DNA from 4 places in the Micromonospora sp. NPDC050417 genome. Region 4 is predicted to be linked to each of the others. Evidence: riboswitches for the same ligand, from Rfam matches in the RefSeq annotation. Region 4 holds a riboswitch; each other region holds the start of a gene.

The links. Region 4 has a riboswitch for cobalamin ahead of metE (5-methyltetrahydropteroyltriglutamate--homocysteine S-methyltransferase). Riboswitches for the same ligand answer to the same signal wherever they lie in the genome.
Region 1: linked by a shared signal. The riboswitch ahead of cobN (cobaltochelatase subunit CobN) and the one ahead of metE (5-methyltetrahydropteroyltriglutamate--homocysteine S-methyltransferase) in region 4 are both predicted to bind cobalamin.
Region 2: linked by a shared signal. The riboswitch ahead of ACIBF5_RS11270 (CbtB domain-containing protein) and the one ahead of metE (5-methyltetrahydropteroyltriglutamate--homocysteine S-methyltransferase) in region 4 are both predicted to bind cobalamin.
Region 3: linked by a shared signal. The riboswitch ahead of ACIBF5_RS22025 (VWA domain-containing protein) and the one ahead of metE (5-methyltetrahydropteroyltriglutamate--homocysteine S-methyltransferase) in region 4 are both predicted to bind cobalamin.

Annotation. Positions count from the first base shown of each region.
Region 1 covers NZ_JBITIH010000017.1:89,696-92,966, reverse strand. Annotated here, with positions in the region: gene cobN (cobaltochelatase subunit CobN) at 1-1,507, opposite strand, end outside; cobalamin riboswitch at 1,629-1,751, opposite strand; gene cobG (precorrin-3B synthase) at 1,888-3,156, shown strand; gene ACIBF5_RS22105 (precorrin-8X methylmutase) at 3,153-3,271, shown strand, end outside.
Region 2 covers NZ_JBITIH010000007.1:10,551-13,821, reverse strand. Annotated here, with positions in the region: gene recQ (DNA helicase RecQ) at 1-518, shown strand, start outside; gene ACIBF5_RS11275 (histidine phosphatase family protein) at 524-1,093, opposite strand; adenosylcobalamin (AdoCbl) riboswitch at 1,210-1,311, shown strand; gene ACIBF5_RS11270 (CbtB domain-containing protein) at 1,351-1,578, shown strand; gene ACIBF5_RS11265 (CbtA family protein) at 1,595-2,380, shown strand; gene ACIBF5_RS11260 (DUF6582 domain-containing protein) at 2,469-2,774, opposite strand; gene ACIBF5_RS11255 (fasciclin domain-containing protein) at 2,814-3,271, opposite strand, start outside.
Region 3 covers NZ_JBITIH010000017.1:67,803-71,073, reverse strand. Annotated here, with positions in the region: gene cobO (cob(I)yrinic acid a,c-diamide adenosyltransferase) at 1-98, opposite strand, end outside; gene ACIBF5_RS22025 (VWA domain-containing protein) at 100-2,091, opposite strand; cobalamin riboswitch at 2,176-2,301, opposite strand; gene ACIBF5_RS22020 (hypothetical protein) at 2,476-3,021, shown strand; gene ACIBF5_RS22015 (SMP-30/gluconolactonase/LRE family protein) at 3,083-3,271, opposite strand, start outside.
Region 4 covers NZ_JBITIH010000001.1:58,246-61,516, reverse strand. Annotated here, with positions in the region: gene metE (5-methyltetrahydropteroyltriglutamate--homocysteine S-methyltransferase) at 1-1,387, opposite strand, end outside; cobalamin riboswitch at 1,502-1,712, opposite strand; gene ACIBF5_RS00185 (RNA polymerase sigma factor) at 1,924-2,346, shown strand; gene ACIBF5_RS00180 (S8 family peptidase) at 2,346-3,271, shown strand, end outside.

The DNA.
Region 1 (3,271 bases), on a different contig from region 4:
GGTACGCGGCCAGGTAGTGGTGGCTCGGCGGCAGGTCCGGGTCGTGGTAGATGGCGACCGGGTTCTCACCGAAGCCGCGCGGCGGCTGGACCATCACCACCGTGTTGCCGGAGCGGAGCGCGGCGAGCACGATCTCGCCGTCGGGGTCGCGGGAGGTGTCGACGAAGAGTTCACCCGGGGGCGGACCCCAGTGCCGTTCCATCTCCTCGCGCAGCTCGGCCGGGAGGGTGGCGTACCAGGCCCGGTAGCGGCGGGCCGGGATCCTGATCGGGTTGCCTTCGAGTTGTTCCTCGGTGAGCCAGTTGAGGTCCTGTCCACCGGCGGCGATCAGCCCGTGCACCAGGGCGTCACCGTCACCGGCGCTGACACCGGGGAAGGCGTCCGGGCCGTCGGCGGGGCCGATGTCGTACCCCTGTGCGCGCATGGCGGTGAGCAGCCGGACCACGCTGGCCGGGGTGTCGAGGCCGACCGCGTTGCCGATCCGGGCGTGCTTGGTCGGGTACGCCGACAGCATCAGCACGATCCGGCGCTGCTCCGGCGGGGTGTGCCGGAGCACACCGTGCCGGACCGCGATCCCCGCGACCCGGGCGGACCGCTCCGGGTCCGCGACGTAGACGGTGAGCCCGTCGGCGTCGATCTCCTTGAAGGAGAACGGCACGGTGATGATCCGGCCGTCGAACTCGGGGATGGCGACCTGGGTGGCGGTGTCGAGCGGGGAGAGGCCGTCGTCGTTGTCGGCCCAGACGGCGCGGCTGCTGGTCAGGCAGAGCCCCTGCAGGATCGGCACGTCGAGGGCGGCGAGCGCCCCCACGTCCCAGGCTTCGTCGTCGCCACCGGCCCCGACCTCGGCTGGGCGGGTGCCGCCGGCGGCGAGCACGGTCACGACCAGCGCGTCCGCCTCGCCGAGGGTTTCCAGCAGGGCGGGCGCGGGGCTGCGCAGCGAGGCGCAGTAGACCGGCAGCGGCCGGCCGCCGGCGTCCTCGATCGCGGCGCAGAGCGTCTCGACGAAGGCGGTGTTGCCGGCGACGTGGTGGGCCCGGTAGTAGAGCACCGCGATCACCGGGCCGTCGGTCTGGCGCGACTCGCGCTCCAGCCGCCCCCACTCGGGCGTCGCGACCGGCGGGGCGAAGCCGAGTCCGGTGAGCAGGATCGTGTCGGAGAGGAACCGGTGCAGCTCGGTGAGGTTGGCCGGGCCGCCGTGCGCGAGGTAGGTGTGCGCCTCCGCGGCCACCCCGGCGGGCACGGTCGAGCGGCGCATCAGCTCCGCGTCGGGTGCCTGCTCACCGCCGAGGAGTACGACCGGCAGTGTCCCGGCCAGCAGCGCGTCGAGCCCTTCCTCCCAGGCCCGGTAGCCGCCGAGGATGCGTACGACCACCAGGTCGGCGCCGTCGAGCAGGGCCGGCAGATCCTCGACCGAGGTACGGGCCGGGTTGGCCAGCCGGAAGTCGGCGCCACTGGCCCGGGCGCTGAGCAGGTCGGTGTCCGAGGTGGAAAGAAGCAGGATCATCGGGCACCGCGCAGGGCGTGGCGTGGCATGGTGGTTCCTCCCTCGGGGTCCGCGCCCCGGGTTCGTCGGTTGCGGCCCGGCGCGGGCCCTTCGGGTCCGTTCCCTGCCGCGCGGTGACCTGGAGTCTCCTGGCTCCCGGATCGTCGCTCGCCCCGGTCTTCCCGCCCGTGTGGGCCGTGACCATGTCGGGGTCCGCTCCCCGGTAACAGTGGCGGGACCGCGCCGGGATCACACCGGCTTCCTCCACCTGTCGCCGCGTTTCAGCGGCTCCCACTCTCACGAGTCGGACCCCGGTTCGTCAAGCCGCGCCCGACAGGGGTGCTGGTGCGGCGGCCGGCGTGCCGGTCGGCTGGCCCTGCCCAGGCCGTAGTATCCGCCGGGTGTGGTCACCACGAGGGCGGTCGGCACCGGACGCCTGTCCGGGGGCGCTGCGCGTACATGTCGCCGCCGACGGCAACCTGGCCCGGGTCCGGGTGCCCGGTGGGCGGTTGCACGCCGACCAACTGGCCGTGCTGGCCGCCGCCGCGTCCGAACTGGGCGATGGCGGGCTGGAGCTGACCTCGCGCGGCAACGTGCAGCTTCGGGGCCTGCCGGCGGGTGCGGAGCGGGAACTGGCCGCCCGGCTCTGGGCCACGGGCCTGTTGCCGTCAGAAACTCATGAACGCGTACGCAACGTGATCGCTTCCACACTCAGCGGCAGAGCCGAGGGTGGACAATTTGATCTCCGGGGCCTGGTGGACGAGCTTGACCAGGGGTTGTGTGCCGACCCGGCGCTCGCCGACCTCCCCGGCCGGTTCCTGTTCACGGTTGACGACGGCCGCGGTGACGTGACCGGCTTCGGTGCGGACGTGGGTCTGCTCGCCGTGGCGTCGGACACCCTCGCGGTGCTGCTGGGCGGCACCGACACGGGCGTGCGGGTGCCTCCGGCGGCCGGCGCGAGCACCGCCCTGCGGGCAGCGCATGCCTTCCTCGCCGAGTACGCGGCGCAGGGCGGCACCGCCTGGCGGCTGGCCGAACTCGACGACGGTGTACGGCGGGTGGCGCACCGGCTACGTACGGCACTCGACCCGGCGTTTGTCGGATCACCCGGCGGGCTCGCTCCCGCGCCCGCACCGACCCGTTCGCCGGTCGGCCGGATCGCCCAGATCGACGGGCGGCAGGCGCTGGCTCTGACGGTGCCGCTCGGCCGGCTCACCGTGGCGCAGGTCGACGTGCTCGAAGCGACGGCACGGGCCGCTGCTGACGAGATCAACATCACTCCGTGGCGCACCGTCGTCGTACCCGATCTGGGCACCGGCGAGGCTGAGCGCCGGCTGGCCGCGCTCACGGCCGAGGGACTGGTGGCCGACGCCTCCGCCGGTTGGGTCGGGGTGACCGGCTGCGCCGGGCGCCCTGGCTGCGCCAAGGCGCTCGCCGACGTACGGGCCGACGCGAACCGGGTGCATCGGGCGGCGGCACCGGGTCCGACGGGCCTGCCGGTGCACTGGGTGGGTTGCGAACGGCGCTGCGGCCGGCCGGCGGACCGGCATGTCGAGGTGCTGGCGACCGTTGACGGATACCAGGTCAGCCTGGACGGTCGACCGCGCCCGCGGTCGGCGACGCTGGACGAGACCGCTGCCGCGATCGCGGCGGCACGGAGGGGTACGTGATCGACTACGTCCGCGACGGCGCGGAGATCTACCGCCGGTCGTTCGCCACGATCCGCGCCGAGGCGGACCTGTCGGGCCTGCCCGCCGATGTCGCCACGGTGGTCGTACGCATGAT
Region 2 (3,271 bases), on a different contig from region 4:
TCGACATCCTGCTCGGCAGGAAGACGGAGAAGGTCGTCCAGTACGGCCACGACTCGCTCACCGTCTTCGGTATCGGCGGTGAACTGCGCGAGGCCGAGTGGCGCGGGGTGGTCCGCCAGCTCCTCGCCCAGGGCCTGCTCGCGGTGCAGGGCGAGTACGGCACCCTGGTCCTCACGGAGACCAGCGCGGAGGTGCTGGGCCGGCAACGGACGGTGATGATGCGACGCGAGCCGGAGCGGACGTCCACCTCCCGTGCCGCCAAGTCGCGCGGCGCGACCGCGACGGTCGAACTGCCGCCCGGTGCCGAGCCGGTGTTCGAGCGGCTCCGGGCCTGGCGGGCGGCGACCGCGAAGGAACAGGGCGTCCCGGCGTACGTGATCTTCCACGATGCGACACTGCGCCAGATCGCGACCGAGGTCCCGTCGTCCCTGGCCACGCTGGGCGGGGTCAGCGGCGTTGGTGAGAACAAGCTGGCGAAGTACGGCCAGCAGATCCTGGACACCCTGGCCAACGACTGACCGGCTCAGCCCAACGGCTCCCCCGACCGGCGCAGGTTCCACCGCCCCGCCCCTCCCCCGAGCACGGTCGCGGTCAGCGGGGCGATGTCGATGCGCCAGAACGAGGCGGGGGTCGCCGCGATCGCGTTGACGACCAGGGCGCGGATCACCATCGGGTGGGTGACGGCGATGACCGTACGGGCGGTGCCGGGGAGTTCCCGTAACCAGGTCCCGGTCCGGGCGATCAGGTCGTCCAGACTCTCGCCGCCGTGGGGCGCGGCTGCCGGGTCGGTCAGCCAGGTCGCGACCGCGTCCGGCTCGTCGGCCGCCACCTCGTCGAGGGTACGCCCCGACCAGCGACCGAGATCCCCGTCACGCAACCCGTCGTCGGGGGTGGGAGTCAGCCCGAGCGCCGTGGCGGTCTGGGTGCAGCGCCGGGCGGGGGCGCAGCGCACCTCGTCGTAGCGGATCAGAGTCGCGGCGGCGGTGGTGGCGGCGGCGAGCCCGTGCTGGTCCAGCGGCTCGTCCAGGGGAAACGCCGCCCGGCGTACCGCCGGGGTGGACGCGTGGGAGACGAGGACCAGTCGGATCACCACCTGTGTCGACCTGCTTTCGATCCGGGTGCCGGCTCACGCCGGGGTGGTCGGTGCGCCGGGCACACGGGGCCGCAGTTGACACCCCTGCGCCGCCGCCCGTAGCGTCCCGAGCACAGCGTGACGGTGGGAGGAAGCCGGTGGGAACCCGGCACGGTCGCGCCACTGTAACCGGTCCGCCGATGTCGGCGGCTCCGGAAGTCAGACCCTCCACCGTCACGGACGCCGCTATGGGACGCGTGATCCCGAGGAGGTTTGCCATGGCAAACATATCCGTATCCGCACTGCCGACGCCGACCGCCGTACCGGCACCGACGCCGATCCCGCTCCGCCAGATCCTGCCCTGGGCGATCTTCGGTGCGGTGCTCGCCGTCGTGCTGCTCTACTTCGTCGGCGCGGAGCAGGGTGTGACCTCCGTCTTCTCCGGCGAGTCGGTGCACGAGTTCGTCCACGACGGACGCCACCTTCTCGGTTTCCCCTGCCACTAGTAGCGGGCGGACTCAGATGCTCTCCGCTCGTTCACTGCTGATTCGTGGGATGCTGGTCGGCCTGGCCGCCGGTGTCGCCGCCTACCTGTTCGCCACCCTCTTCGGTGAGGGCCCGGTCGGGCAGGCGATCGATTTCGAATCCGCGCAGGGTGCTGCCGCACACGCGGCGGCGCACGCGGCCGACGCCGGGGCACACACCGACGCGGCCGAGCCCGAGTTGGTCAGCCGTCTCGTGCAGAGCACGATCGGGCTGGCCACCGCCGCACTTGTGTACGGGGTGGCGCTCGGCGGCCTGTTCGCGCTCGCGTTCGCGATCGCGTACGGCCGGATCGGTCGGTTCACCCCGAGGGCGACCGCCGCCCTGGTCGCCCTCGGCGGCTTCGTGACGGTCGCTCTCGTCCCGTTCCTGAAGTACCCGGCGAACCCGCCGGCCACGGGTAACCCGGACACCCTCGACCAGCGGACCGTCCTGTACTTCCTGATGATCGTGATCGGGGTGGCTGCCGGGCTGCTCGCCCTGCACCTCGGCCGCTGGCTCCACCCCCGGTACGGGGCGTGGAACGCGACCCTGCTCGCGGTGGGGGCGTACGCGGTATTCATCACCGTCGTGCAGCTCTCGCTGCCGACGATCAACGAGGTGCCGGACGGCTTCCCCGCCCTGGTGCTGTGGGAGTTCCGGCTGGCGTCACTCGGCACCCAGTTCGTCACCTGGGCCACCCTCGGGTTGCTCTTCGGCGCGCTCACCGAACGCCGGGTCCGCGCCACCGCGACCCGACGGGCGGGCGAGACGGTCCCGGCCTGATCGCTTCGACATTCGACAGCACGGCCACCGCTCGGCGGGCTCCACGCCCGTCGGACGGTGGCCGTGGCAGTGTCCGGCGCCGCGTCGTTCAGCCCCGGCTGTGGACCGGGTTCGGCGTGTGCGGCAGCTTGCCGAGTTGGCGCCACTCGGTCTCGGCCACCTCGACCCCGTAGTGCTTCGCGGCGACCTTGATGTTGGCGAAAGCCTGCTCCCGCTCGGCGTCGGTAACGCCCTGTACCTGGTCAAACCGGGCCACCGCGTTACGTACGTGGGAGGCGTCGACTAGGGGTTCCTTGCGTTTTGTCGGGAACGCGAAGACCGTGTCTGGTAGTTCCCGCTTCTGCTTGCTACCGAGGGTGCCGTGCTCCTCGTGCGGCTTCCAGGTGGTTTTCATGCTGCTTCCCTACCCCGACCGGGGGCGGGATACACCGGTTCAGTGGCTGCGGTGGTCGCCGCCGTCGGCATCGGTGGGCAGCTTGCCGAGAACCTTGTCGATGATGTGGATCCGGGCGTTGACGGCACGGTAGTCGACACAGAGGGTGTCCGCCTGGCCGGCAACCCGGGCCATCGCGCCACTCGCGGTCACCTCGACCGGCGTGCCGTCCAGGGTGGTCACCTGGCCGGCGGCCACCAGGTCGGCCAGCGGGCGGGACCCGTCCACGATGTGCGCCTTGAGCAGTGCACGCAGGTCGTCCTTGCGCTCGATGAAGAGCTTGTCGAGGGTGTCCTCGGAGAACTTGCCGCCGAACGCGTCATCGGTCGGGGCGAGAATGGTCAGCCCCGTCATGCCGCGCAGTTCGGGCCCGAGTCCCGAGGCCCGCAGCGCCGCCTCGAAGCGGGTGAGGACGGGAATCCACTGCAACACCACGTCGACCGGCTCACCGGCGAGCG
Region 3 (3,271 bases), on a different contig from region 4:
TTGCCCTGACCGGTGTGGACGGCCAGGACCGGCTGGCGGCGCCGGGCGCGTGTGGTCAGACCGTCGTCGGGTACCTGTTCCGGCTTGCCCTGGGGCATGTCAGGCCGCCTTTCCGAGAGTGTGCAGCGCGTCCAGCGGGACGCAGTCGGCGGCCAGGGCGGTGGCGAGCCGCCGGGCCAGTCCGAGCCGGATCGGCCCGGACTCGCAGTCGACGACCACCGAGGCGACGTCCCCGAGGGCGGGCAGGACGGTCAGCGGGTCCGGCCCGCTGGTCGCCCGGCCGTCGGTGACGACGACCAGCAGGGGGCGACGGCGCGGGTCACGGCGCCGTTCGCTGTCGAGGGTCCGCGCGGCCTGGCGCAGCCCGGCGGCGAGCGGAGTCCGGCCGCCGGTGCGCAGTTCGGCCAGGCGCAGCACACCGACCTCGTGGCTCGCCGTCGGCTCCAGCACCGTACTCGCCCCGGTCCCCCGGAACGTGATCATGCCGATCTTGTCGCGCCGCTGGTAGGCGTCACGCAGCAGGGAGAGGACGGCGGTCTTCACCACCCGCATCCGACGCCGGGCCGCCATCGAACCGGAGGCGTCGACGACGAAGAGCACCAGGTTCGCCTCGCGTCCGACGTGCACCGCCTCGCGTAGGTCCCCGGGGGTGACCACGCGGGCGCCGCGGCGGGCCGTGGCGAGCAGGGTGGCGGGCAGGTGCAGGCTGGTCACCCGGCCGGCCGGCAGCCGGGCGCCGACCACCCGGCCCCGTCGGGCGTACGACGGGGAGCGGCGGCCGGTGTGCGCGCCGGTGCCGCGGCCGCGTACCACCAGGGGCCGGGTCCGGTACGGCTGCGTCGCGGCGACCGGTGGTGGGCTGCCGGCGTTCGACTGCTCCGGCTGTCGCTCCGGTGCGGGCTGCTGGTCCGGGCTCGCCGGCTCCGGCGCGGGTGGCCCGTCCGGGGTGTCGTGCCGGCTCGGACCGTCCGGCCCGTGGTCGCCTCCGCCCGGCGGCGGGCCGGCGTCGGGGCCGTTCGGCGGGCTGTCGTCGGGGCCGTCGTCCGGTCCGGTCGGTGGTTCCGGCTCCGGGTCGTCGTCGCCGTGTTCGCGGAGCAGTTCCTCAAGCTTGTCCTGGTCGGTGCCGGGCGGGTCGAGCGGATCCCGGCGACGACGGTGTGGCAGCGCCAGCCGGGCGGCTGCGGCGACGTCGTCAGCGGTCACCACGTCCCGGTCGTGCCAGGCGGCCAGCGCCACGGCGGTCCGGGCGACCACGATGTCGGCGCGGAGCCCGTCGACCCCGTACTCCAGGCAGATCGTCGCGATCCGGTCCAGTTCGGTGTCGGGCAGCCGCACCGAGGGCAGCCGCAACCGGGCGCCGGCGATCCTCCGGGCGAGTACCGCGTCCTCCTGCACCCAGCGCGCCGCGAAGCCCACCGGGTCGGTCTCGTACGCGAGCCGGCGGCGCACCACCTCGGCGCGGGCGGGCGCTTCGCGGGGTGCGGCCACCGCGACCACCAGCCCGAACCGGTCCACCAACTGGGGGCGGGGTTCGCCCTCCTCCGGGTTCATCGTGCCGACGAGCAGGAAGCGGGCGGCGTGCTTGACCGAGACCCCGTCCCGTTCGACGTGTGCCCGGCCCATCGCGGCGGCGTCGAGCAGCAGGTCGACCAGGTGGTCCGGGAGCAGGTTGACCTCGTCGACGTAGAGCACGCCACGGTGGGCGGCGGCGAGCAGTCCCGGCTCGTACGCCTTGACGCCGTCGGCGAGGGCGCGTTGCAGGTCCAGGGTGCCGACGACCCGGTCCTCCGTGGCGCCGACCGGCAACTCGACCAGGGTGGCGCGGCGTCGTGTGGCCGCCGCCCCCGGCTCGTGCGGGCCGTCCGGGCAGTCGCCGTCGGGGTTGGCCGGGTCGCAGGCGAACCGGCAGCCGGGGACCACGTCGACGTCGGGCAGCAGCGCGGCGAGGGCCCGGACGATGGTCGACTTCGCGGTGCCCTTCTCGCCCCTGACCAGCACCCCGCCGATTGCCGGGGAGACCGCGTTGAGGAGCAGGGCCAGTCGCAGTTCGGCCAGGCCGACGACGGCGGAGAACGGGTACGGCGGGGTCATCGCCCACTCAGGCGCGCAGAAGCCATGCTCATGTCCCTTCCACGGGTGTCCACGCCCGCGTTGGCTGGGTGGTGCGAGCGGTCGGAGTCTCCTGACTCCCGGATCGACGCTTCCCCTCGACCTTCCGGCCCTTTCGGCCGTGGCCCGTACGTGAGAGGTCACTCCCCGGTCACAGTGGCGGGACCGCCCCGGACTCACACCGGGTTCCTCCGCGCACCGCTCTCGTTGCGCCATGCTGTCCCACCGACCGGCCCGCCGTCAACGTGAGCACCGCGACCCGCAGGAACGACTGGCTTCAGCCAGTATCCCCGTCGGGCTCGCGACGCCCTGTGGTAGGCGGCAAGCTGTTTGCCAGGTTCGACGTCGGTGAGTCACGCTGGCACGGTGAGCATGATCGGACCGGGTGCTGATCCCGCACCCCGTGCACCGGGTGTCACCCGGAGCTACACACGGCGTGACGACCTTCCGGCCGACGTTCAGCGGGACACCGTCGCGCTGGTGCGGGTGGCGGTCCGGGAGATTTCCCGACGCTGGAGCCGCACCGGAGGCGTTCAGGAGCTGTGGCTGATCCTGCCTACCGGCGCGGGCAGCGGCGACGACGAGGTGCTGGTACGGCGGGCGCCCCGTGGATCGCTGGACGGCTATCGGTACCGCGATGACATTCACCGGGCCGGCGCGTTCGACCGGGATGTGGAGGGACAACTGCCCGGCAACCGCTGTGTCGCGCTGGTGTACGGCAACGGTTGGCTGTCGCCGCGCTTGCCGTTCATGTCGAGCATCGACAGCAGTGCACTGGTCACCGTCCGACACCAGAGCGGAGTCCGGTTCAAGACTGGACTGGGGTTTCGCCGTAGCGGACGTGTCCTGCGGCGTATCCGGTTCGACCCGGAGGTCATGGACTGGCTCACCGCGCACTCGCCGAAGGACTGAGCGAACCAGCCGGTTGGTGGAGAGCCGGAACCACCGCCACAGCCAGGCGCTCGGTACGGGATCAGAATCGGATGTCCTCGATGTCCCGATCAACCGACTGGGCCGGGGCTCCGGGGACCTCGACGTCCACGGCGAGCAGGGCGCCGTCAAGCGGGCCACGCGGGTCGAGGCCGAGGTGGGCGGTGGTGACGAAGAGCCGACGCAGCCCGGGACCGCCGAGGCAGACGCTGGTGGGCTGGGCCGCCGGCAG
Region 4 (3,271 bases):
GGATGACGTGCTGGACCTCGGCGCGCATCCGTTCGGTGTAGCCGGCGTCGTCGAGGGTGCCGGCGCGCAGTGCGGCGCGGGCCTTGCGCAACTCGGCCGTCTGTGGGAAGGACCCGATCGTGGTGGTCGGCAGGTCCGGCAACCCCAGCCGTTCCTGCTGGCGGGCGGCCCGGTTGGTGTAGTCGCCGCGCTGCCGGTCGGTGGCGTCGAGCGCGGCGAGTCGGGCCCGGACGTTGTCGTGCCGCCACACCGCCGGGGCGGGCGGCAGAGGTGCGGGCAGGTGCGTGGTGCCGTCGCGTAGCGCGCGTCCGAGCAGGACGACCTCGTCTACCTTCTGCCGGGCGAACGCGAGCCGCTCGTACAGTTGGGGGTCGAGGCGGGTCTCGGCGGACAGGTCGACCGGGACGTGCAGAAGCGAGCAGGACGTGGAGACGGCTACGTGGTCGGCGAGCCCGGTGACCGTCGCCCCGGTGGTGACGGCGGCGCGTAGGTCGGTACGCCAGATGTTGTGGCCGTCGACCAGGCCGGCGACGATGGTCTTGCCGCGCAGCGGGCCTGCGGTGGCGAGCCGCTTGAGGTTGCCCGGTCCGGCGGCCAGGTCCAGTCCGACCGCCTCGACCGGGGTGTTCAGCAGGGCAGGTAGGGCGTCGCCGAGCTCGCCGAAGTAGGTGGCCACGAAGATCTGCGGCCGATCGGCGATCTCACCGAGCCGGGTGTAGGCATGGTGCAGGGCGTCGATCTCGGCGGCGGTGCGGTCGGCGACGTAGGCGGGCTCATCCAGTTGCACCCACGCCACGCCCGCCTCCGCGAACGTGGTGAGGATTCCGGAGTACGTCTCGACCAGCTCGTCGAGGCGGGCGAACGGATCGTCGCCCTTGGCCAACAGCAGGAAGGTCGCCGGCCCAACCAACACCGGGCGGGTGTTGATGCCAAGGTCGCGGGCCTCGGCGTACTCCCGCAGTGCCTTCGCCGGGTTCGCGGCGAAGACGGTACCCGCGCTGATCTCCGGCACCAGGTAGTGGTAGTTCGTGTCGAACCACTTCGTCAGTTCGAGGGCCGGCTCGGCGTCGACACCCCGGGCCATAGCGAAGTAGGTGTCCAACTCGGACAAACCCAGGCGGGCAAACCGGTCGGGAATTGCTCCAACGGCGACCGCGGTGTCGAGCACCTGGTCGTAATAGGAGAAGGTGTTCGACGGGATCGAGTCGAGGCGGGCGTCACGCAGCGTCCGCCAGACCTCAGCCCGCAACGTGGCAGCGATGTTCTCCAGGCTGTCGGCGTCGATGGTGCCGGCCCAGTACGCCTCAACGGCCTTCTTCAGCTCGCGATTCGCGCCGACGCGCGGATAGCCGAGCACGGTGCTCTGACCAAATGCGGTGGTGCTCACAGGGGGTCCTTCCCTCGAAGTGCCCGGCGGGCACGGGAGAGGGGAAGACAGGGCACAGCGAGGTGCCGTCTCTCCGCCCTGGCCCTCCCGAGGGACCGCCGGCGGCGCACACCGGGCGGCGTGCGCAGCGCTGGCAGGTCTTCGGACTCGTGGGCATGACACAAGGTCGCCTACTGGCCGTCGCTTCCCAGACCTTCCGGTCCAGTGCTTGTTGACGGCGGTCGTTCCCACTCACCGCTGCGGGGCAGTCCCGGTTTTCCACCGGGTTCCCTCTTACGACGCCCGACCTGTGAGGGTCGGGCGAACCAGCACCGCCCACCATCGTACGGGTCCCACAACGGTTTACGAGCGAGGCTGTCCGAGACGCGGGACGGGTACCGCCAGCTGGTTGACGTGTCCTCCGATGTCCGCCGCTGGAACGCGGTCGGCACTCGCCGTTCGTCGGCGCTCGGCGACGTGGGCGCCCAGCCCGTGAACCCTTTTCGTGTGGCCTGCGGATAACAGGTGATGGTTCCCCGGTCCGCGAAAGGTCGTGCATGAATCGTTTGAGACGAGTCAGGACCGCCGACGTCGGCGTGCTGACGGACGCGGCGGTGATCGAGCGGTCCGTCCGGGATCCCGGAAGCTTCGCGACGATCTTCGACAGGCGTGAGCCGTACATCCATCGCTACCTGGCGAGGCGGCGCGGTGCCGAAATCGCGGACGACCTGGTCGCCGAGACGTTTCTGGCGGCGTTCCGCCGTCGGGAGCGGTTCGACACCGCCCATCCGGACGCCCGGCCGTGGCTGTACGGGATCGCCACCAACACGGTCAGTCAGCATCGGCGCGAGGAGGCGCGCGAGTACCGGCTGCGGCAGGCGTACGTGCCGGCGACCACCGAGGCGTCGCACGCCGACCGGGTCACCAGCGCGGTCACCGCGCCGAACGAACCCTTGCCAGAAACAGTGGGGAGATGGTGATGCGAAGAAGAACGGCACTGTCGGCGCTACTGGTCGTCGTCACGGCGGCGTCCGGGGTGGTCGTGCCGGAGGCGGCGGCCAGCCCTGTGACGGCTCAGCGGCTCGCCGCCGAAAGCGCGACCGTGACGTTGCTGACCGGCGACACGGTGACGGTCAGCGGTACCCGCGTGGTGAACGTACGGGCGGCGAAGGGCCGGGAACACCTGATGTTCCACTCGTACACCGACGAACGGGGTGACACACACATCGTGCCCGAGGACGCGCAGGCCCTCCTGCGAGCGGGCAGGCTGGACCCGCGGCTGTTCAACGTCACCGAGTTGGTCGACTCCGGATTCGACGACGCCACGGCCCCCCGGCTGCCGCTGATCGTCGACCACGCCGGCCCGACACCGCGCAGCGCGGCCGCCCGGGTGAACCGGGTGCTGCCGGCCGTGGGCGTGACGGCCGTCTCCGTGGAGCGTTCCGCCGTGTACTGGCCGACGGCTCGGAGCGCCGAGCGGGTCTGGCTCGACGGGCGAGTCCGGGCCTCGCTGGAGCACTCGGTGCCGCAGATCGGCGCCCCGGTGGCGTGGAGCGCCGGGCACACCGGGGCGGGTACCACGGTCGCGGTGCTGGACACCGGGATCGACGCCGGGCACCCGGACCTGGCCGACGCGGTGGTGGGCGCGAGTGACTTCACCGGCGGCGCCGACCCCGACGACCGGCACGGGCACGGTACCCACGTCGCGTCCATCGTCGCCGGCCGGGACGCCCGGTACCGGGGGGTCGCGCCGGACACTCGGATCCTCAACGCGAAGGTGCTCGGCGACGACGGCACCGGAAGCGAGTCCTCGGTCATCGCGGGCATGGAGTGGGCCACGTCGCAGGGCGCCGATGTGGTGAACATGAGCCTGGGCGGCAGCCCCAGCGACGGCACGGATCCGCT